4 regions of the Salmonella sp. HY31 genome follow, and region 3 is predicted to be linked to each of the others. Evidence: predicted binding sites of a transcription regulator. Region 3 holds the regulator's gene; each other region holds the start of a gene.

Region 1 (5,839 bases), 1.2 Mb from region 3:
AGTCTTCATGTTTACGCGTTGGCAATCCCAGACGCAACATCTGTTGTAAATGTTGTCTTGCCTGCTCAGTTCGACTTTCTCCTTTCTCTTCAAAGAGATGCTGCCATTGTTGTAGCGCTTTACTGCTGTTCGGTAAGCCAGCCATAACCCTGCTCCTCCAGTTGTTTGACCAGAGTAAAATCGCCGGATCGGACAATTCGCCCCTGATAGAGGACATGGACGTAATCGGGCTTGATGTAGTCCAGTATGCGCTGATAGTGGGTCACGATAATAAAAGCGCGTTTATCGTCGCGTAGCGCGTTGACGCCTTCCGCCACAATTTTCAACGCATCGATGTCCAGTCCGGAGTCAGACTCATCAAGGATGCACAGTTCCGGCTCCAGCACCGCCATTTGCAAAATATCATTGCGCTTTTTCTCCCCGCCGGAAAAACCGACGTTTACCGAACGGGTCAGTAAATCTTCCGGCATTTTCAGCAATGCGATCTTTTCTTCCATCAGATCCTGAAAATCAAAGCGATCCAACGACGCCTGCCCTCGGTAGACGCGCACGGCATTCAGCGCGGTTTGCAGGAAAAACTGGTTACTGACGCCGGGGATTTCTACCGGGTACTGGAAGGCCATAAAAATCCCTTCGCCCGCCCGTTCTTCCGGCGACAGTTCAAGCAGATCTTTACCTTTGAACGTAACCGAGCCGCCAGTGACCTCATAATCTTCACGTCCCGCCAGAGTAGCGGAGAGCGTGCTTTTTCCGGAACCGTTCGGCCCCATAATGGCGTGAACTTCGCCGGGGCGAATCTCCAGATTCAGGCCACGCAAAATTGCTTTTTCTTCCACACTGACCTGTAACTCTTTGATGCTTAACATGGGTTTTCCTTAATCATTAACCGACGCTGTGCTCAAGACTAATCGCCAGCAGTTTTTGCGCTTCAACGGCAAACTCCAGCGGCAGTTCCGAGAAAACGTCTTTACAGAAACCGTTGACGATCATCGAAATAGCGTCTTCTTCGCTGATGCCGCGTTGCAGGCAATAGAAAAGCTGATCTTCACCGATGCGTGATGTTGTCGCCTCGTGCTCTAGCTGCGCGCTGTTATTACGGCATTCAACATACGGGAACGTATGCGCGCCGCAGTCCGCGCCAATCAACATGGAGTCGCATTGTGTGAAATTTCGGGCGTTGGTCGCCGTCGGCATAATTTTTACCAGCCCACGGTAGCTGTTCTGGCTGTGCCCGGCGGAAATGCCTTTTGAGATAATGGTCGAGCGCGTGTTTTTACCGATATGGATCATTTTGGTGCCGGTGTCAGCCTGCTGATGTCCGCTGGTCAGCGCCACGGAATAGAACTCGCCGATAGAATTATCACCGCGCAGAATACAGCTCGGGTATTTCCAGGTAATCGCCGAACCGGTTTCCGACTGAGTCCAGGACATCTTGCTGTTTTCCCCTTCGCACAACGCACGCTTGGTCACAAAGTTCAGAATGCCGCCCGTGTTGTTGTCGCCCGGGAACCAGTTTTGTACGGTGGAGTATTTTACTTCAGCGTCTTTATGGATGATGACTTCCACTACCGCGGCGTGGAGTTGATAACTGTCGCGTACGGGCGCGGAGCATCCTTCGATATAACTCACATAGCTGCCTTCATCTGCCACCAGAATCGTGCGCTCAAACTGACCGGTTTTCTCGGCGTTAATGCGAAAATAAGTGGATAGCTCCATTGGGCAACGCACGCCTTTGGGAACATAGATAAACGTCCCATCGGAAGCGACCGCCGCATTCAGCGCGGCAAAAAAGTTATCGTTCCCCGGAACGACGGTGCCAAGATATTTCCTGACCAGGTCAGGGTGATCGTGTATCGCTTCACCAAAAGAACAGAAAATAATGCCCTGCTCCGCCAGTTTTTCACGGTATGTGGTCGCCACGGAGACAGAGTCAAAAATCGCATCTACGGCGACCTCTTTCCCTTCGCGAACGGGAACGCCAAGCTGCTCGAAGGCGTCTTCAACCTCTTTACTCAGAAAAGTATTCGCGCCTGTTTGCTGTACGGCTCCCGGCTGGGAAACGCAGCTATCGTCGCAGTTTCCGCATGATGGCGCAGAGTAATAGCTGTAGTCCTGATAGTTCAGTTTATCGTAGTGCGCCTTCAGCCAGTGCGGTTCATCCATTTCCAGCCAGGCTCTATAGGCATTGAGACGAAATTCCAGCATCCACTCAGGTTCGTTACGCTTTGCGGAAATCGCACGCACCACCTCTTCGCTGATGCCTTTTGCCAGTTCATCAGTGGGTAATTGCGTGAAAAATCCTTCTTTGTAATTAAGGCGTCCGCCTGTCCAGATGCCGACCTCTTCCGTTGCTTCAGTATTACGAGACATAGTACCGCCTATACCCCAAAACTTTCGCCGCAGCCGCATTCATTCTGGGCTTTGGGGTTATGAAATTTAAATAACTGGTTCAGCCCTTCCTGTACGTAATCCACTTCTGTTCCGTCAATAAAAGGCATCGCCTGTAACGGCGCGAAGAGCTTTGCACCTTCGACTTCAAAAACCAGATCGTCTTTATCCGGTTCCCGAACGGTATCCAGAACATAGCCGAATCCGGCACATCCCGTCTGTTTTACGCTTAACCGCACGCCCAACATGCCCGGCTGCTTTGCCGCCAGTTCACGTATGTGCGTCGCCGCCGCTGGCGTTAACGTCAGCCCTTGCCAGGGGAAGTCCTCCGGGTTAAACGTTCCTGAATGCAATTCCATAGGGTTACCTCGCGTTCTTAATCACCAGGATATAACAGCATGTTAGTGATAATGATTATCACTTCAACCCCTTAACCACAGGGGCTTTCCGACAAACGGTCAGATTGAGCGCCTTTTATTAAGCATAGACCCTGTCCGCCAGGCCATAAGACAGACAAAAATTCATTTAATATGTTGATATTTAATGAGTTAAAAGATATTGACCGTTCTGACAGGTCAAAAACGAAAAGATGTATAGAAAATGACTATTTAATTAATAGGCTGTCGACGTTGTTGGGCTGCGAGGTCAGAACCCCATTTTTTGTATGGATACCTGGCGTTCCACTCTTTATAATCCGCAACGGTTCTATAACTCAGTTTGGGCTATAGGTTTATGTTAACTCTTTCCGGCATTTCAGGTGCTGAATGAGGCAAGAGGCTTAAAATATGGTTGTCACGCTCGCGTATATCGCACTTTTTTTGGTTTTCTCGTGGGTCATCTTCAGAATTAATCAAAAAAGCGACTCCCTGTCGAAAAGCGTTTTTATCGCTATCTTTTTAGGGGCTGTTATTGGTTTATCCCTGCATTTTATTTCAGCAAATCACACTAAAACTATTATCGAATGGTACAGCATCGTCGGCAATGGTTACGTCAACCTGTTAAAACTGGTCGCTATACCGCTAATTTTTATTTCTATTATTTCTGCCATCAATAAACTGGAAAATAGCGCCGGCATCGGAAAAATGTCGCTGACGATCGTCGGGTGCATGTTATGCCTGGTGATGATTGCCGGTTTTATCGGATTACTGACCGCTCATATACTGGGACTTGACGCCAGCGCTTTTGTGCACATGCCGTCAACATTGACCACCGAAGAAGTCAACAAAACTGCCGCCGTGTCGATTCCCCAGTTGATAACATCGCTGATCCCGACGAATATTTTTCTTGATCTTACGGGGGCCAGAAGTGTTTCCGTTATCGGAATCGTTATCTTCACGCTAATAGCGGGGATCGCCCTGTTAAAAGTCAAAAAAGAGGCGCCGCAAGAAGGTCAGAAATTAAGCGCAGGCATTAACGCTATTCAGATCTGGGTGATGAAGATGGTACGTATCGTTATTGCATTAACGCCCTATGGCGTCATGGCATTAATGACTACCGTATTTTCATCATACCGCCTTGAACAATTCGCCAGCTTACTTGGTTTTATCGGCGCCTGTTATATTGCGATTTTAATGATGTTTATCGTGCACGCCATTTTGCTGGTCCTCAGCGGTAATAATCCAGCACGTTATTTCAGAATGGTCTGGCCTGTCTTAACCTTTGCGTTTGTTTCCCGCAGCAGCGCAGCCTCTATTCCGCTGGCCATTTCCGCTCAGGAAAAATTTGGCGTACAAAGCACCATTGCCAATATTTCCGCTTCGTTTGGCTCCAGTATGGGACAAAATGGCTGTGCCGGGATTTATCCGGCTATTATGGTGGCGATGATTGCGCCCACCATCGGCATTGATCCGCTCTCGCTGCATTTTCTGGTCGCGATGTTGCCCGCTATTGCGCTGGGGTCCATTGGCGTAGCCGGCGTCGGCGGCGGCGGTACGTTCGCGGCGCTGATTGTCCTGTCGACGTTGAATTTTCCCGTTGCGCTGGTCGGTATTTTTATTGCCATCGAACCTATCGTTGATATGGCCCGCACGGCACTGAACGTTAACGGATCGATGATGTCAGGTGTGCTGGCTAACCGTATTTTGAACAATAACACGGCTGACGACATGCCAGCGGTTATTGATAGACCTTAGTTTTTTGCGCGCCCGGGAAAAGAAAAACCCTTAAGTCTGTTCAATACAGGCTTAAGGGTTCCGGCCCCATCCGGCGCTTATCTCCGGCACTCTTAATGGCTTAGCTCTTGAAGGGGCATAAGAATAATCTCATAAAGAGAGCACGCCTTTTTAGCACAAATGGCGATCTGTGTTTTTTTAAACAAAATCAAGGGGATTGCATATTACCAGATGAAATTGTCTGGTGAGATTGCCTGGCAACATAGCCGGATGGCGGCGAACGCCTTATCCGGCCTACACAGACTTTATTAATGCACGCCCAACCGCCAGGCGAAATAGATCTCTTCTTTCAGTTCGGTTGCAGAGAGGGTGAGGAGATCGGCAAACTCTAACTCCAGCTGTTTTAAACGTTTCAGATACTGCGCGGGAGAAAGTTCGGTTTTATCACGGCGTAAGAATTCAATCGCCAGTTGGGTTGGGTCTAAATCAGTAGACATATCATCCTCGCTTATGTGTAAACGTGCACAGTATATCACCTTTTTCTGCGCACATTTTGACCAAAAGCAATATGCATCACACTTTTACGGTGACAACGTCACACAATCGCTGTAGTAAGACGCGAAGAACAGCACAGACGTCCCTGTTCATCAAAGATGTCTATCTGCCAGACCTGATGGCGAGCCCCGATATGCAACGCTTTACAGACGCCCCGCACGCGCCCCTGACGTGTCGACCGTACATGGTTGGCATTCACCTCCAGACCCACCACCTTTTGCTCCCCCTGCGTACACAGATAGCCTGCGACCGAACCGATACTTTCCGCCAGTACCACAGACGCTCCGCCATGCAGCAAGCCGAACGGTTGTTTGGTGCGATGATCGACGGGCATTGTCGCTTCCAGCGTATCATCCCCAATATGCTCAAAGTGGATATCAAGCAGGCCAACCATATTCCCTTCCCCCATCGCATTTAGCGCATCGAGGGTCACTTCTCGTTTCCAGATCATCCCATAATCTCCAGTAATGCCTGCAACGGGTGACGCACGCCCGTACCTTCAATGCGTTTGACCTGGCTTCGGCAGGAATAACCGGTTGCCAGGCAACGGTTTCGCGGTAGACGTTGCATCGCCTGATGCCAGGATAGCTCATAAATTCCCAGCGAATTTTGATGATTGGTTACTTCATGTCCATAAGTACCCGCCATACCGCAACAGCCTACGCTGACATTTTCCATCTTCGCGCCAAAATGGGCGAAGATGGCGGCCCACTGCGCAGGCGCGCCGGGTAAAGCCGTGACTTCCGTACAATGGCCAAAAAAGTACCACGGTTCGCCGCTCACCT
Region 2 (5,839 bases), 1.3 Mb from region 3:
ATTTACTGCCCGGAGCGTTTGAAACTCAATGTAAACTGGCAGGCGATGATTCCCGGCTTTCAGGGAGCGCAGTGGCATCCTCACTGGCGGCTGGGCAGTATGGGAATGAATCAGGCGCGGCAGGTCATTAACCAGCTTGAACATGAGAATAATGGACGCGATCCGCTGGCGAATGAGATGGCGGAATTGCTGTTTGGTCAACTGGTGATGACGTTAAAACGGCATCGCTACGCGACCGACGATCTTCCGGCAACCTCCAGAGAAACCCTGTTGGATAAATTAATTACCGCTTTGGCTAATAGCCTTGAGCGTCCCTTTGCGTTGGATGCGTTTTGCCAGCAGGAACAATGCAGCGAACGGGTGCTGCGGCAGCAGTTTCGCGCCCAAACCGGGATGACGATTAACCAATACTTACGCCAGATCCGTATCTGCCACGCGCAGTATCTGCTTCAGCATAGCCCGCTGATGGTTAGCGAGATTTCGATGCAGTGCGGTTTTGAAGATAGTAACTATTTTTCAGTGGTGTTCACGCGGGAAACCGGGATGACGCCGAGCCAGTGGCGTCATCTCAGTAATCAAAGCGATTAGCTGGCCATGCCTAAACCGACAATATTCGCCGCGATAATAATTACCACGCAGCCGAGGCTTAAGACGCCAACGGGACGGCGACCAGCATTTTTCCACTCTTTTAGCACCAGACCGACCAGCCCCCCGCACAGCACATAGAAGCTCATGTGCAGCATCCAGCTCATGTAGTCATATTGCGCCGGAATGCGCGCGTGACCCCAGGCATAGAAAAAGAACTGTAAATACCACATCAGACCGCCAAGCGCGGACAGCAGAATATTGCTGATAATCAACGGCCTTGCCAGCGAGAAGTCGGCTTTTATCGACAGATTTTGTACTTTTGCCAGGCGGATAAAACAGAAACCGAGGTTAACCAGCGCGCCGCCGCCCATAATCACTACGTAACTCGGCAGCGCGGCATAGAGCGGGTCAACGCCAAGCGCGGCAGCGGCCTCATGCATCGGTTTAGCCGCGTTCATGGCAAAGGACATCCCCGCCGAGAAAATACCGCACATTACTGCCAGCAGAAGCCCTTTCTTCAGATTGAACTCCTCTGCTTTAATGCCCATTTTGCGTTCTTTTAACTGTCCGGCGCGCGTCACAATTCCGACGCCGATCAGCGCGACAAAAACGCCAAGTAGCGTCATGCGTCCCCCTTCGGTATGGATTAACACCTCGACGTTACCGTTGATGACAGGCGTCATCAGCGTGCCGACGATAAGCGTAATGCCGATAGCGATGCCGATACCCATCGACATCCCGAGATAACGCATGGTCAGACCGTAGTTAATATTGCCGATGCCCCACATGGCGCCGAACAGAAAAACCGGTAAAAGGGTGGAGAGGTTAAATTGTCCATAATAGGCCCAGAAATCGGGCAGTAAGAGGGCGCTAATTGTCCACGGCAGAATAAGCCAGGAGACAATGCCGCCCACTGACCACATGGTTTCCCATGACCACTGTTTCACTTGCTTGAACGGGGCATAGAAGCAGGCTGCACTGGCCGCACCTATCAAATGCCAGAAAATACCCATCGTAATCGCGTTACTCATCACTTAATCCTCGTCGTTTTTATCGTCTTGTTACTGCTGCGATGAGACGAGTGTAAAAAGTGCGCAGATGATTAACCTTTCGCCAGTTGCCGTCGTTCCGATCTTCCTGGCAATCATCAGGATAAGTGGGTGATTTGGCTCACATCTTAGGCAATGTTATGAAAAATTATATCCTTACGAAAAGTACGGCATTGATAATCATTTTCAATATCATTTAATTAACTATAATGAACCAACTGCTTACGCGGCGTTAACACCCGGCCGCTCGACAATACTGGAGAGGAATATGAGTTATACACTGCCATCCCTGCCGTACGCTTATGATGCACTGGAACCGCATTTCGATAAGCAGACGATGGAGATTCACCACACCAAACACCACCAGACTTATGTGAATAACGCCAATGCGGCGCTGGAAAGTCTGCCGGAATTCGCTAACTTGTCTGCTGAAGAGCTGATCACCAAACTGGATCAACTACCCGCGGACAAAAAAACCGTACTGCGCAACAACGCGGGCGGTCACGCTAACCACAGCCTGTTCTGGAAGGGGCTGAAAAAAGGCACCACTCTGCAGGGCGATCTGAAAGCGGCGATCGAGCGTGATTTCGGATCTGTTGAGAAATTCAAAGAAGAGTTTGAAAAAGCGGCCGCCAGCCGTTTTGGTTCTGGCTGGGCGTGGCTGGTGCTGAAAGGCGATAAACTGGCTGTTGTTTCTACCGCTAACCAGGACTCTCCGCTGATGGGCGAAGCCATTTCCGGCGCATCCGGTTTCCCGATCCTGGGTCTGGACGTCTGGGAACACGCTTACTATCTGAAATTCCAGAACCGTCGTCCGGACTATATCAAAGAGTTCTGGAACGTAGTGAACTGGGATGAAGCGGCTGCACGCTTCGCTGCGAAAAAATAAAGTTGCATTGAAGCCCGTGAGAAGCGAGTCTGATGACTCGCTTTTTTTGTATCTGCATAAGGAGTCGCGATGCATTATCCGGTTGAGGTATTCACAGGCAAAATTCAGGATTACGCGGGAAGCCGCCCCAGCGCTATCGCGAAAGTGCAGGTCGATGGCGAACTCATGCTGACGGAGCTGGGTCTGGAAGGTGATGAGCAGGCGGAGAAAAAAATTCACGGCGGTCCCGACCGCGCGCTGTGCCACTATCCGCGCGAGCATTATCGTTACTGGGCGCAGGAGTTTCCGGAACTGGCGGAACGGTTTGTCGCCCCGGCGTTTGGCGAGAACCTTTCCACCGACGGTCTGACCGAGCAAAATGTTTATATCGGCGACATTTTTCGCTGGGGAGAGGCGCTCATTCAGGTAACGCAGCCGCGTTCGCCGTGCTTTAAGCTCAATTACCATTTTGCGATTAGCGACATGGCAAGCCAGATGCAAAACGTGGGTAAAACCGGCTGGCTCTACAGCGTGATAGCGCCAGGCAAGGTAGCGACAGATGCGCCGCTGGCGCTGGTTTCCCGCGTGAGCGATGTCAGCGTGCAGGAGGCGATCGCCATTGCCTGGCATATGCCGTTTGACGATGAGCAGTATCACCGGTTGCTGTCGGCGGCGGGATTATCGAAAAGCTGGACCCGAACCATGCAAAAGCGTCGCCTGAGCGGCAAGATTGAAAATCAGTCACGACGTTTGCAGGGCTGATGTGATGCCCGGTGGCGTTGCGCTTACCGGGCCTACGAGTTCCGTAGGCCGGATAAGGCGCTTACGCCGCCATCCGGCGCCACAGCGTTAATTACGAACGTTTATATAGCGGCAGCCAGATCACTAACCGCAATCCCCCCAGCGGGCTGTCATCCGCTTTCACCCAGCCGCGATGCTGTTGAATGGCGGTTTCGACAATCGCCAGACCCAGGCCGGTACCGCCGGATTCACGGTCGCGCGCCTCATCGGTGCGATAGAAGGGACGGAAGATCTGCTCTCTGTCTTCAGGGCTGACGCCCGGTCCGTCGTCATCGACCGTGATCGTAATACCGTCTTTATCCACCGAGAAGCCGACTTCAATCTTCGTGTGTGAATAGCGCAGCGCATTACGGACAATATTTTCCAGCGCGCTTTCCAGCGCGTTCGGGTTACCATAGAGCGGCCACGGCCCCGGCGGATAATTTACCGTTAACGACTTGCCCATCTGTTCGGCTTCAAAGGCAGCGTTATCCAGCACTTCGCCCCATAGCTGATTAGCTTTCATCGTTTCACTGACCAGCGCGTTTTTCTGTTGGTTACGCGACATCACCAGCAGGTCGTTGATCATGCTGTCCAGACGTTGCGCTTCGGTCTCAATACGCTCCAGCTCTTTGCTTTCGCCGCTACGACGACGCAGCAGCGCGGTACCCAGTTGCAGGCGCGTAAGGGGCGTTCGCAGCTCGTGGGAGATGTCTGACAGCAAACGCTGCTGCGAGGTCATCATCCGTTCCAGCGCCGTCACCATCTGGTTAAAACTGGCGCCAGCGGCGAGGAACTCCTGCGGACCAGCCTCCAGCTCCGGGTGCTGACGCAGGTTGCCTTGCGCCACTTCATCAGCCGCGTTTTTCAACTTACGCGCCGGTTTTGCCAGACTCCACGCCAGCCATAGCAAGAGCGGCGAACTGACCAGCATCGTGACAATCAGCAACAGGAGCGGGCGGTCAAACAGCAGATTAATAAAATCGGATTGTGAACTGCTGGCCGGTCGAATCAGGTAAAGCTGGTAATTGTCTTCTCCATCGCGAACGGAGAATGGCCCGACCATCTCTACGCGGCCATATTTTTTCTTCTGCGGATGATCGGCGTTATCCGCCTGACCAATGAAGTTACGAATGATCTGCATTTCGCTGCGTTCAGCGCCGATCACGCGTCCTTCAGAGGTCACCAGTAATAACCGCTGTCCAGGCGGTGCCCACTTGTCGATCGCGCGGAACAGGCGACGCCACCACATCAGGTCGTTGGGCGGATCGTTCGCAAGTTCAGCTTCTACATGTTGCTCTATCATCAATCCCTGGCGCTGTTCGCTGTCCATCAGCTCGGTCATCTGGCGTGAATCGAGCTTGGGCAACATCAGTACCAGCATTAGCACCAGCGCCAGCGTCAACCAGAAGATGGCGAAGATGCGCGCGGTTAAACTTCCTATCATGAAGCGGAAACCATCAGATAGCCGCGACCACGCAATGTTTTAAACCACGGATGACCGTCTTTGCGTTCCGGCAGTTTGCGGCGCAGGTTAGAAATATGCATATCAATGGCACGATCGAACGGTGTCAGGCGCTTACCCAGCACTTCCTGACTTAAATGTTCACGGGAAACCACCTGGCCGAGGTGTTGCGCCAGCAAATAGAGCAGGGTGAATTCCGTACCGGTCAGTTCCAGCGTTTGGCCATCGAAACTGGCTTCCTGACGGCCAGGATTAAGGCTTAGCGCATCGACTTCCAGCGTCGGCGAGCCATTGTCGCTGCTCTGCTGCTGTTCGCTCCAGTGGGAGCGGCGCAAAATAGCCCTGATGCGCGCTACCAGTTCGCGGTCGTTAAACGGCTTAGGTAAATAGTCGTCCGCGCCCAGCTCAAGGCCGAGAACGCGATCCAGCTCGCTGCCGCGCGCGGTCAGCATAATGACAGGCGTCTGGTGTGTCTGGCGAAGCGCCTTCAACGTATCGATACCGTTTTTCTTCGGCATCATGACGTCAAGCAAAAGTAAATCGATGCTGTCATCCAAAAGCTCAAGCGCCTGCTCGCCGTCGTGGGCCACCAGAACATTAAAACCTTCCATTTCGAGGAGCTCTTTTAACAGGGAAGTCAGCTCTCGGTCATCATCAACTAACAGGATTTTATTCATTGTTTACATACCTCCGAGGCAGAAATTACGTCATCAGGCGTCGCTAATCCATGACTTTACGTTGTTTTACACCCCCTGACGCATGTTTGCAGCCCGAATCGTAAACTGTCTCTCGTTGAATCGCGACAGAAAAGATTTTGGGAGCAAGCGATGCGCAAAGTTACCGCTGCTGTTATGGCCTCAACGCTGGCATTCAGTTTCTTAAGCCACGCAGCTGAAGTTGTTACAAGCGATAACTGGCACCCCGGTGACGGGGCCACGCAGCGTAGCACGCAAAATCATATGTTTGACGGCATAAGTTTAACCGAACATCAGCGTCAACAGATGCGAGATCTTATGCAGCAGGCAAGGCACGAACAGCCTCCTGTTAATGTTAGCGAAATGGAGACAATGCATCGGCTTGTCACCGCAG
Region 3 (5,839 bases):
TGATTAATTTTTCAAGCTGTTTCATGATGCGCCTCCTTGTGCGCCGCGCGGGCGGCTTCTATCCCCGCAATGCGGCCAAAGGTTGTGCCGATAGACATGCCTACGCCTGCGGTATACCCCTTGCCCAGTACATTTCCTGCCATCATCTCGCCGGCAACAAACAGGTTGCGGCTTGGATGACCGGCAAAATGTACGGCGGCACGTTCATTGACTTTCAGGCCCAGGTAGGTAAAAGTGATTCCGGGTCGCAGCGCATAACCGTAGTAGGGCGGTGCATCAAGTGGGCGCGCCCAGTGGGTTTTCGCCGGCGTCAGGTTTTTGGTGGCGCAGTTATCAAGCAAGGTATGATCAAAATGACCGGGTTGGCAGGCCTGGTTATACTGCGTGACGGTGCGGGTAAATTTTTCCGCGTCCAGCCCCAACTGGCAGGCCAATTCAGCCAGCGTATTGGCCTGCGCGCCAGGAAAAACCGGCGGCATAAAGTGGCCGATGGCTTTGCTGTCAATAATCGAATAGCCAATTTGTCCTGGCTGTTGGGCAACCAGACGCCCCCAAATGGCGTAACGCTTCGGCCAGAAATCTTCGCCTTCATCATAAAAACGTTCGGCGTCGCGATTCACGACAATACCCAGCGATACGCAATCAACGCGAGTACAAATACCGCCGTCGTACAGCGGCGCCCTGGCATCAATCGCTACGCAGTGCGACTGGGACGGATCGCCAATGATATCCGCGCCGGCATCCATCATAAATTTGAGCAATACGCCCTGGTTAAAACGCGTGCCACGAATCAGAAAATTATCCGCGGGCCATTCGCCGCGCGCGTTTTCTCCCCAGGCCTTCCGCAGCCATTCACGATTTGATTCGAAACCGCCAGCCGCCAGTACGCAGGCTTTGGCAGTAATACGTTCGTTGCCCGCCAGCGCTGCTACGAATTCGCCGTCATGAAGTTCAAGCGCATGAACCGGCGTGTTATAACGAATCTGCACGCCCAGCCGTTCGGCGCTACGGTAATAGGCATTGACGAGCGCTTTCCCACCGCCCATAAAAAATGCATTAGTGCGCGCGACGTGGAGCGCCCCCGATAGCGGCGGTTGAAAGTTAACGCCATGTTTGCGCATCCAGTCGCGGCATTGCGAAGAGGTGCGAATGACCAACCGCGCCAGCGCTTCGTTGGTGTTGCCGTCGGTGACGCGCCACAGATCCTGCCAGAACTCCTCTTCAGGATAGCGTTCCACCAGCACATCCTGCGGCGCATCATGCATACAACGCAGGTTTCGTGTATGCTGAGAGTTTCCGCCGCGCCATTCCCGCGGGGCAGCCTCCAGCAGCAGAACCGATGCGCCCGCTTCCCGTGCGGTCAGGGCGGCGCATAATGCGGCATTGCCTCCGCCTATCACCAGTACATCAACCATCTTATGCTCCCGTACCATTTAACTATTTGTTAAATTTGTAATTAAAATGTATACGGATAAATAAGCGGCGCGCTATCAGGTAGCGCTAAACAGGGGTTTAGTAAGCGTAAAGGGTAGCACCTGGCCATTCGCCGGCGTCGACTAACTGACGCATGACTTTGGTGAGTACCACTCTGGCGGCAAGACCGGCGGGCGTCAGCTCATCATCCGACAGGCTGACTAAAAAGTTGGGGCGGCTGAGTATCGGATTATGGACGCCGATCACGCGTAGCGCGTCGTTATCCAGATGAGAAATCGCCGCGCCGGGCTGTAACGTGGCGCCAAGGCCGTCGCGCACGGCGCGCATCAACAACGCCAGGCCGTCAATTTCCGCAACGATCTCAACGTTAAGCGCATGTTCCTGGCATACAGCGTCCAGCCTGCCGCGCAGTCCGTGTCCCTGGCTCGGCATAATGAGCGGAATGTCTGCCAGTTGTTCAGGCGTGATCGGGTTATCAGGAAGCGCCGCCAGCAGGGCATGGGAGCCAATCAGAAAAAGCTGTTCTTCAAGGATCGGTCTGGCGCTCCAGCGCAGGATTTTATCTTTTTGAAAGACAACGGCTAAATCAATCTGGCGGGTATTAATCATTCTTTCAAGATTACCGGACAAGCTTTCCACCACATGCAGTCGGACATCGGCATAGTTTTCCTGCATGGCATGGATAAAAGGTATACCCAGTATGGAGGCGGTACTGGGGGCCATTCCTACGCTCACATGACCGGAAAGACGTGCTTCTCTTGCGGCGAGAATCGCGTCGTCGGCATGACGCAGGGCGAGTTGTGCCTGTGAATAAAAGGCCAGCCCGGCGTTGGTCGGCGTTACGCCGCGCGAGGTGCGCTGCAACAGACGGATGGCAAGCTCGTTTTCCAGACGGGACATCTGCTGGCTTAAGGCTGAAACGCCAATATCAAGATCCTGCGCGGCGCTACCCATACTGCCGGTTTCAATAATACGCACGAAATAGCGTAACTGGCGAAGCTCCATTCCTGCTCTCCTGAGATGCGATAGCGGTTTTTTTACATTAAATCAACATCAAGCAGCAGGAAAGAGGAGGATATAAAAAAGCCAACCGGGCGGTTGGCTCTTCGAAAGATTTATACTTATTTGGTCGCGTCATCGTGCGCGTGCTCGTCTTCGCGGCAGTCGCCTTCAGCGCAGTGGCCGTAAAGATAGAGGCTGTGATTAGTTAAACGAATACCGTGTCTCGCCGCAATTTCACGCTGGCGCGCTTCAATAGAATCATCACTAAATTCAATCACTTTTCCGCAGTCAAGGCAGATAAGATGATCGTGATGATGCTGTTGCGTCAGTTCAAAAACGGATTTACCGCCTTCAAAATTATGGCGGGTCACGATACCGGCATCGTCAAACTGGTTCAGCACACGGTACACGGTTGCCAGACCGATTTCTTCACCCATGTCGATCAGGCGTTTGTATAAATCTTCCGCACTGACGTGATGGTTATCTGGTTCCTGAAGAACTTCCAGAATTTTTAAACGAGGAAGCGTTACTTTCAGGCCAGCCTTCTTTAATGCGGTATTGTTGTCAGTCATGCGGAATCTGTCCTGTTGCTAAACGATTCACTTCATTAGAGAAGTGGCAGAAATTGCACTCAAGATAATGCGTATCATTATAGGACTGCCATGCCGAAATGAAAACCGCAAGTCTCTCGCAGATGTTAATAAAACTGTGGTTTTGCCTGCAAATTCTGGCGCCACCTGATTACACCCGGACATTGTACAGGGATGGGTGTGAAAGTTACAAATTTGTAGCAATTATTTTGATTGGTCTTGTCTATTGATGCGGCGCAGACGTAATGCTGCGCCGCATAAGATTAGGCGTTGAGGATGTCGTCGAGGTGCAATTCAGCCGAAATTTGCTTGACCCATTTTTCAACACGCTCGGCGGTCAGTTCAGGCTGACGGTCTTCGTCAATCGCCAGGCCGACAAAATGATCGTCATCAGCCAGACCCTTAGAGGCTTCAAAATGATAGCCTGCGGTTGGCCAGTGACCCACAATCGTGGCGCCGCGCGGCTCAATAATGTCGCGAATAGTGCCCAGCGCATCACAGAAGTATTCCGCGTAGTCTTCCTGATCGCCACAGCCAAACAGCGCCACCAGCTTACCGTTAAAGTCAATCTCTTCGAGAGTCGGGAAGAAGTCATCCCAGTCACATTGTGCTTCGCCATAGTACCAGGTTGGGATGCCCAGCAGCAGAATGTCATACCCTTCCAGGTCTTCTTTACTGCTTTTTGCAATGTCATGCACATCGGCAACGTCTTTACCAAGCTGTTTTTGAATCATTTTTGCGATATTTTCGGTATTACCGGTGTCGCTGCCGAAAAAGATGCCAGTGATTGCCATGAGTAAAATAACCTCTTGAAACTTATTGAAATGGTGGTGGCGAATTGCCCACGGATAAGGGCAATCATAGCAGAACAGGCAGATATGCGGAAACAGCAATCACGCGGGACTGCACGCTCTGCTACACGAAATATGAAACAAAACTTGTTTTCAGACTAAACCCTGGCCGCGCAGCGCCATAAGCTGCTTCATTAACATTTCTTCAATGAGCTCGCTGCGGCTAATGTTGCGCGCTTCGGCCAGTTCATTCAGCGCGTCAACAGCTTGTGCGTTGAGTTTTAATTCGACACGCTTGAGGCCACGAACTTTGTCGCGTTTTAACTGGTTACGCTTATTGATGCGTAACTGTTCATCGCGCGAAAGCGGATTCGTTTTAGGTCGTCCCGGGCGACGCTCGTGCGCGAACAGATCTAATGTCGTACGGTCCGTTTGTTCTTTGGCCATGATTTTGGTGACTTCGGGGGAAACAATCAGCCAGGCTTATGCCCGGATGGATAGCGCGCCATCATACATCAGCGAGGAAGCGACGCCAACGCCCACGCGCGTAATCGCGCACAGGCGATGAGTTTTTAATCAGTTAGCGCTTATCGTGCAGATAACGGCGGATGGCGCGCAGAACCGCCTCTGGTTTTTCGGCATGTACCCAGTGGCCCGCGCCGGCTATCACATGCGCGCGCGCCAAAGGGAATTGCGCCAGCAGCGCGTCGCGGTACGCTTCGGTCACGTACGGCGAGTTACCGCCTGGAATAAACAGCGCCGGATGTTCCCAGGCCGGAATGGTTTTCCAGCCGACGATATGCGGATACTGCTCCCATAATACCGGAACATTAAAACGCCATTCGCCTTCAGCCCAGGATTTTAACAGAAACTGGATCACGCCTTCTTCGTTAAGATGCTGGCGCATAATACCTGCCGCCTGTTGGCGGGATGTAGCGTCGGATTCGCTTACGGCGTTAATGGCCGCGAAAATGCGATCGTGGCGGCGAACGTGATAATCCACGGGGGCGATATCAATCGCGACCAGACGATCGATGCGATCGGGCGCCAGCGCCGTCAGCGCCATTACCGCTTTTCCGCCCATGGAATGACCAATAAAAGTCGCTTTCTCGATCTGCTGCGCGTCAAGCGTATCCAGCAGATCCTGGGCCATTGCCGGATAATCCATGACCGGATCGCGCGGCGATAAACCATGATTGCGCATATCGACCTGAATAATGTTGTGATCGGTCACCAGATCGCGCGCCAGTACGCCGAGGTTGTCCAGGCTGCCAAACAGGCCATGAACGAGAACGATGGGGGAATTATTGTGCAGGTTTTGTGCAGATTGCGCTCGGATATTTAATTTCATGGCAAAGTTCTTTTTTTCGCTCTGTCGGGTTAGGGTATTATGTTGACCATTCTGCCACTGGGCTGCAACCTCTAAGGTTTACTCCGAGTTTTTTTGTCAGCCGGGCTTAACGCTATCCGCTGTTGGGATTTGTTCCTATAATCCCAATGACTTGTATTCAGCAAAGACATCGCACTGGATTAAGATGAAAACGATTGAAGTTGATGATGAACTCTATAGCTATATTGCCAGCCACACCAAGCATATCGGCGAGAGCGCATCCGACATTTTACGGCGTATGTTGAAGTTTTCCGCCACGACACAGCCAACTGCTTCGGCGGCGAAAGGGACGCCTGCGGCGCAACCCGTCGCAGAAGCGAAACCGGCCAATCCGGTAAAAGACAAAGTTCGCGCGATGCGTGAGCTGCTGTTGTCTGACGAATATGCCGAGCAGAAAAAAGCGGTCAATCGCTTTATGCTGATTCTGACTACACTCTATTCACTGGATCACCACGCGTTTGCGGAGGCGACGGAGTCGTTGCATGGCCGCACGCGCGTCTATTTTGCGGCGGATGAACAAACGCTGCTGAAAAATGGGAATCAAACTAAACCTAAGCACGTTCCCGGCACGCCGTATTGGGTGATCACCAACACCAACACCGGCCGTAAATGCAGCATGATCGAACATATCA
Region 4 (5,839 bases), 2.0 Mb from region 3:
ACTGACGGGACCGGAAACTGAAGCCCGCCTGCAATATATGCTCAATGTGCTTAATAATCGCAAAATTTACTGGAACAATACCGGCCTGGAAATGGAATACGGCGCATCGTGGGGAACATTCGATGGTCGCCAGGAAACCTTACAACCGTTGTTAGGACAGCTAAGCTGGCTGGCGGAGCAATCCTGTTCGCATCGTCGGGTGCTTGCACTGACCCATAGTATTGAAGCCGCTTCCGGTCAGACGACGGAACGGGTGCTGCGGTTGCAGAAAATCCGTCAGGCGCTGGAGCGCGGCGCGCTTGTTTTGTATGCTCAGCCTATCCGCGACGCGCAGGGAAAAGGGTATGACGAGATTCTGACGCGGCTCAGATGCGACGACGGTATCATGATGCCGAATCAGTTTATTCCGCTTATCGCCCAGTTTAACCTGAGCGTGCGGTTTGATATGCAGGTGATGGAAGCGCTTCTGCAATGGCTGTCCACGCATCCGTCGGCGGAGCAGGGAGCGCGTTTCTCAGTTAATCTGATGCCGCTGACGCTGCTGCAAAAAGAGACGGCGCCGCGCATTATTCAGTGCTTTAAACGCTATGGCGTCCCGCCTGCTTCGGTCATCATCGAAATTACTGAAGAACAGGCCTTCTCTCATTCCGAAATCAGTATGCACAATATCAACCAACTGCGTAAGTTTGGCCTAAAAATCGCAATTGATGATTTCGGCACCGGTTATGCAAACTATGAACGGCTAAAACGCCTCAAGGCGGACATCATTAAAATCGACGGTTGTTTCGTAAAAGATATTCTGACGGACTCCCTGGATGCGATGATCGTGAAATCAATTACTGATTTAGCGAAAGCGAAATCGTTGAGCGTCGTGGCTGAGTTTGTTGAAACGCCTGCGCAGCGCGATCTGCTATTGCGGCTTGGTGTACACAGTTTGCAGGGATATCTGATTGGCCGCCCGCGCCCGTTAGGCAAATAAGCGGCATAAAAAAACCGGGGATAGCTCCCCGGTTTCTGAATTAAAAAGCTAAAGCTTACAGTACCAGCGCCGCGATAGAGGCGGACAGTACGCTCACCAGCGTAGAACCGTAAACCAGTTTCAGACCAAAACGGGAAACCACGTTGCCTTGCTCTTCGTTCAGGCCTTTAATCGCGCCCGCGATAATACCGATGGAAGAGAAGTTCGCGAAGGATACCAGGAAGACAGAGATAATGCCTTCAGCGCGCGGAGAGAGGGTGGAGGCGATTTTTTGCAGATCCATCATCGCCACGAATTCGTTGGAAACCAGTTTGGTCGCCATGATACTTCCTACCTGCAGCGCTTCACTGGAAGGTACGCCCATCACCCACGCGACCGGGTAGAAGATGTAGCCCAGAATGCCCTGGAAGGAGATGCTATAGCCGAACCAACCGGTAACCGTTGCGAACAGCGCGTTCAGCGCCGCGATCAGCGCGATAAAGCCGATCAGCATCGCTGCGACGATAATCGCCACTTTAAAACCTGCCAGAATGTACTCGCCCAGCATTTCGAAGAAACTTTGGCCTTCATGCAGGTTCGACATCTGAATATTTTCTTCGCTGGCATCCACGCGGTACGGGTTGATCAGCGACAGAACGATAAAGGTGCTGAACATGTTCAGAACCAGCGCAGCGACCACATATTTAGGGTCCAGCATCGTCATGTACGCGCCCACAATAGACATGGAAACGGTAGACATTGCGGTCGCCGCCATGGTGTACATGCGGTTACGGGACATTTTGCTGAGGATATCTTTATAAGCGATAAAGTTCTCGGACTGGCCCAGGATCAGCGAGCTGACGGCGTTAAAAGACTCCAGTTTGCCCATACCGTTTACTTTGGACAACAGGAAACCAATAGCGCGGATGACCACTGGCAGAACGCGGATATGCTGGAGAATACCGATCAACGCGGAAATAAAGACGATCGGGCACAATACTTTCAGGAAGAAAAACGCCAAACCTTGATCGTTCATACTGCCGAAGACGAAGTTTGTCCCTTCGTTGGCAAATCCGAGCAGTTTTTCAAACATCTCGGAGAAACCTTTTACGAAGCCAAGGCCAACATCAGAGTTCAGGAAGAACCAGGCCAGTAACACTTCGATAACGAGTAACTGAATGACGTAACGAATGCGAATCTTTTTACGGTCGCTGCTAACCAGCAGTGCGAGTACCGCAACAACGGCAAGCGCCAGGACAAAATGAAGGACGCGGTCCATATTTGCTCCAAATATGAGGCAGGTTTAATTTTCGTGCACATTCTATGCAACAGCCGTAAAGAAAACGAGATCCAACACACACTATAATAAGGACCTGTGACGAGATTCAAAATTAGTGATCTGTAATACACTTTTACTGTGCTGAATATGAAAATGAAAAGTTATATCAGTGTGCTAATCTTGTAATGTTAAGCCAAAGTGTTCTGATACAGGTCGTCATCGTATCGGTCTATCGTTTCACACTATCAAAGTAATCACCCGTACCCATTGAAATGCACTTGATAATCATTATCAATAAACATAGCATGAAACATAGCAAAGGCTATGTTTTTGAGGCAAAAGATGACTGACAATCGCGTAGAGAATAGCAGCGGACGGGCGGCGCGCAAGCTAAGGCTCGCATTAATGGGACCTGCGTTCATTGCCGCGATTGGTTATATCGATCCCGGTAACTTCGCGACCAATATTCAGGCTGGCGCCAGCTTTGGCTATCAGCTACTCTGGGTGGTGGTTTGGGCGAACCTGATGGCAATGCTGATTCAAATCCTCTCGGCAAAGCTCGGGATTGCCACGGGCAAGAATCTGGCGGAGCAAATTCGCGACCATTATCCGCGCCCGGTGGTCTGGTTTTACTGGGTGCAGGCGGAAATCATCGCGATGGCCACCGATTTAGCTGAGTTTATCGGCGCGGCAATTGGTTTTAAGCTGATCCTGGGCGTCTCTTTATTACAGGGCGCGGTATTGACGGGTATCGCGACGTTTCTGATTTTAATGTTACAGCGCCGCGGTCAAAAACCGCTTGAAAAAGTCATCGGCGGTTTACTGCTTTTTGTCGCCGCCGCTTACATAGTGGAGCTGTTTTTCTCTCAGCCTGATATGGCGCAGCTCGGCAAAGAAATGGTTATCCCGGCGCTACCGAATTCGGAAGCCGTATTCTTAGCCGCCGGCGTGCTTGGCGCGACGATTATGCCGCACGTGATTTATTTGCACTCTTCATTAACGCAGCATCTGCATGGCGGAACGCGGCAACAGCGATATTCAGCAACGAAATGGGATGTTGCTATAGCCATGACGATTGCCGGTTTTGTCAATCTGGCAATGATGGCAACCGCCGCTGCGGCGTTTCATTTTAGCGGGCACACCGGCATCGCCGATCTCGATCAGGCATACCTGACGCTGGAACCGTTGCTTAGCCATGTGGCGGCAACGGTGTTTGGTCTTAGTCTGGTAGCGGCAGGGCTTTCTTCCACCGTGGTAGGAACTCTGGCGGGGCAGGTGGTGATGCAAGGGTTTGTCCGTTTTCACATTCCGCTGTGGGTACGGCGTTTTATTACCATGCTGCCCTCATTTATTGTGATTTTGATGGGGCTTGACCCTACCCGAATTCTGGTGATGAGCCAGGTGCTGCTGAGTTTTGGTATTGCGCTGGCGCTGGTGCCGCTACTGATTTTCACCAGTAACCCCACGCTAATGGGCGAGCTGGTGAATACGCGGCGGGTAAAACAGATTGGCTGGATGATTGTCGTGCTGGTCGTCGCCCTGAATATCTGGTTGCTGGTTGGAACGGTGATGGGCTTGTCATAGGAGATCAAAAGATAGCAGGCCCGATGCGTTGGCGTCATCGGGCTGTCATTCAGCAGGAGGCTTAGTGGTGATGCTTGTGACCCCGGCCTCGCCCGCGATGATCGTCGCGATCGCGCCAGCCTTCCCGATAACCGCGTTCATACGCTTTACGCTTATCCCAGCCGCGATGATAGCCGTTGTCATGGCGCCACCAGCGATTTTTACGCCATTCATAATGGTTGTGCCAGTAATCCCGGTCGCGCCAGCGACCGCCGTCCCAGTAGTTACCGTAATCATCGCGATCGCCAATTTGTAATTTTATTGAGGGCAACAGGGTGATTTCGCCCGCATTCGCGGCAAGCGGTGTAAAAGCCAACAAGGCTGCCGCCAGAATCAGTGACCTGAACATACTTTCTCTCCTTCACGATCGAGCCGTAGCCGGCCTGTTAATGCAATATTACGAAGCAGTAAAGCTTTGTTTCATCGCCTTAACTCTTAAATCATGAAGGAGAGCATTTTTTGCTAAAGTCGCGTGTTCAGGATAGCGTCAATTTCTGCACATTCCGTTGCTGAAAAACGGCGATTTGCCAGCATTCCTACGGCATCTTCGATTTGTGACGGTTTGCTGGCGCCAATCAGCACCGAGGTAACGTTATCGTTACGCAGTACCCAGGCGAGCGCCATCTGAGACAATTTTTGGCCCCGTCGCGCAGCCAGTTCATTCAACTGGCGAACTTTTTCCAGCTTGTCGGCGGTAATCTGTTCTGGTTTAAGGAAACGGCTTCCGCTCGCCGCGCGGGAATCTTCCGGAATGCCATTCAGATAACGGTCAGTGAGCTGTCCGCCCGCCAGCGGCGAGAACGCAATACTGCCGACGCCCTTTTCCTGTAACAGCGCCAGTAATCCGTCCTCCACCCAACGCTCAAAAAGCGAATATTTAGGTTGATGAATCAGGCAAGGCGTGCCGAGATCCTCGAGAATATCGATAGCTTGTCTCGCCAGATCGGCAGGATAGTTAGAGATCCCCACGTACAACGCTTTGCCCTGGCGGACAAGGTGATCCAACGCTTTCATCGTCTCTTTAAGCGGCGTTTCGGGATCGGGGCGATGGTGATAAAAGATATCGACATACTCCAGCCCCATACGTTTCAGGCTTTGATCGAGGCTGGCGATAAGATACTTCCGTGAGCCCCAGTCACCATAAGGGCCATCCCACATGGTGTAGCCCGCTTTGGTGGAGATGACCAATTCATCGCGCCACGGTAAAAAATCTTCCTGCAGAATGCGGCCAAAATTACATTCTGCGGAGCCCGGCGGCGGGCCATAATTATTGGCGAGATCAAAATGGGTAATGCCCAGATCGAACGCACGTTGCAGCAGCGCCCGGCTGTTTTCTACCCGTGTCGCATCGCCGAAGTTGTGCCATAACCCCAGCGAAATGGCGGGAAGTTTGACGCCACTGCGTCCGCAGCGACGATATTCCATTGTGTGATAACGATTCTCATCGGGCTGATAAACCATGACCTTTCCCCCTGTGACGTGAATAAATAGTGTATACGGTTACACTCGCCAGGAGGTATTCGGATTTTACTGTTCGCTACTGTAAACATTGTTTTCCAGACTTTCATACCCGTCGTGCTGGACAGCCATCAGCGTTCCTTAATACTCAACATAATGTTAACGTCAAAAGGAACGCTGTCATGCAAAACCCCTATACCGTGGCCGACTATTTGCTGGACAGACTGGCAGGATGCGGCATTGGCCATCTTTTTGGCGTACCGGGCGATTATAACTTGCAGTTTCTTGACCATGTGATTGACCACCCGACCCTGCGTTGGGTGGGATGCGCCAATGAGCTGAACGCCGCTTATGCTGCGGACGGTTATGCGCGCATGTCGGGCGCTGGTGCGCTACTCACCACCTTTGGCGTGGGAGAACTTAGCGCTATTAACGGTATCGCGGGCAGTTACGCGGAATATGTACCGGTCTTGCATATTGTCGGCGCGCCCTGTAGCGCTGCGCAGCAGCGTGGCGAATTG

What was found. The regulator Fur, encoded in region 3, represses iron uptake genes when iron is present. The targets are predictions, from matches to a motif close to ATAATAATGAGAACNACTATCAA.
Region 1: the regulator Fur is predicted to act here: its motif matches at 2,787-2,809, upstream of sufA (Fe-S cluster assembly scaffold SufA).
Region 2: the regulator Fur is predicted to act here: its motif matches at 1,811-1,833, upstream of sodA (superoxide dismutase [Mn]).
Region 4: the regulator Fur is predicted to act here: its motif matches at 2,510-2,532, upstream of ACE15A_RS06265 (Nramp family divalent metal transporter).

What each region holds. Positions count from the first base shown of each region.
Region 1 is NZ_CP170479.1:2,060,917-2,066,755, reverse strand. Features, by position in the region: gene sufD (Fe-S cluster assembly protein SufD) at 1-145, opposite strand, end outside; gene sufC (Fe-S cluster assembly ATPase SufC) at 120-866, opposite strand; gene sufB (Fe-S cluster assembly protein SufB) at 883-2,370, opposite strand; gene sufA (Fe-S cluster assembly scaffold SufA) at 2,379-2,747, opposite strand; gene ACE15A_RS09705 (L-cystine transporter) at 3,174-4,520, shown strand; gene ACE15A_RS09700 (YdiH family protein) at 4,808-4,996, opposite strand; gene menI (1,4-dihydroxy-2-naphthoyl-CoA hydrolase) at 5,095-5,505, opposite strand; gene ACE15A_RS09690 (FAD-binding and (Fe-S)-binding domain-containing protein) at 5,502-5,839, opposite strand, start outside.
Region 2 is NZ_CP170479.1:4,619,343-4,625,181, reverse strand. Features, by position in the region: gene rhaR (HTH-type transcriptional activator RhaR) at 1-588, shown strand, start outside; gene rhaT (L-rhamnose/proton symporter RhaT) at 585-1,619, opposite strand; gene sodA (superoxide dismutase [Mn]) at 1,906-2,526, shown strand; gene yiiM (6-hydroxyaminopurine reductase) at 2,596-3,267, shown strand; gene cpxA (envelope stress sensor histidine kinase CpxA) at 3,359-4,732, opposite strand; gene cpxR (envelope stress response regulator transcription factor CpxR) at 4,729-5,427, opposite strand; gene cpxP (cell-envelope stress modulator CpxP) at 5,578-5,839, shown strand, end outside.
Region 3 is NZ_CP170479.1:3,302,901-3,308,739, reverse strand. Features, by position in the region: gene tcuB (tricarballylate utilization protein TcuB) at 1-25, opposite strand, end outside; gene tcuA (FAD-dependent tricarballylate dehydrogenase TcuA) at 12-1,415, opposite strand; gene tcuR (tricarballylate utilization LysR family transcriptional regulator TcuR) at 1,513-2,439, opposite strand; gene fur (ferric iron uptake transcriptional regulator) at 2,556-3,008, opposite strand; gene fldA (flavodoxin FldA) at 3,290-3,820, opposite strand; gene ybfE (LexA regulated protein) at 3,971-4,264, opposite strand; gene ybfF (esterase) at 4,398-5,168, opposite strand; gene seqA (replication initiation negative regulator SeqA) at 5,353-5,839, shown strand, end outside.
Region 4 is NZ_CP170479.1:1,341,030-1,346,868, forward strand. Features, by position in the region: gene ACE15A_RS06255 (sensor domain-containing phosphodiesterase) at 1-979, shown strand, start outside; gene nupC (nucleoside permease NupC) at 1,035-2,237, opposite strand; gene ACE15A_RS06265 (Nramp family divalent metal transporter) at 2,580-3,821, shown strand; gene ypeC (DUF2502 domain-containing protein YpeC) at 3,883-4,209, opposite strand; gene mgrA (L-glyceraldehyde 3-phosphate reductase) at 4,323-5,321, opposite strand; gene ACE15A_RS06280 (alpha-keto acid decarboxylase family protein) at 5,501-5,839, shown strand, end outside.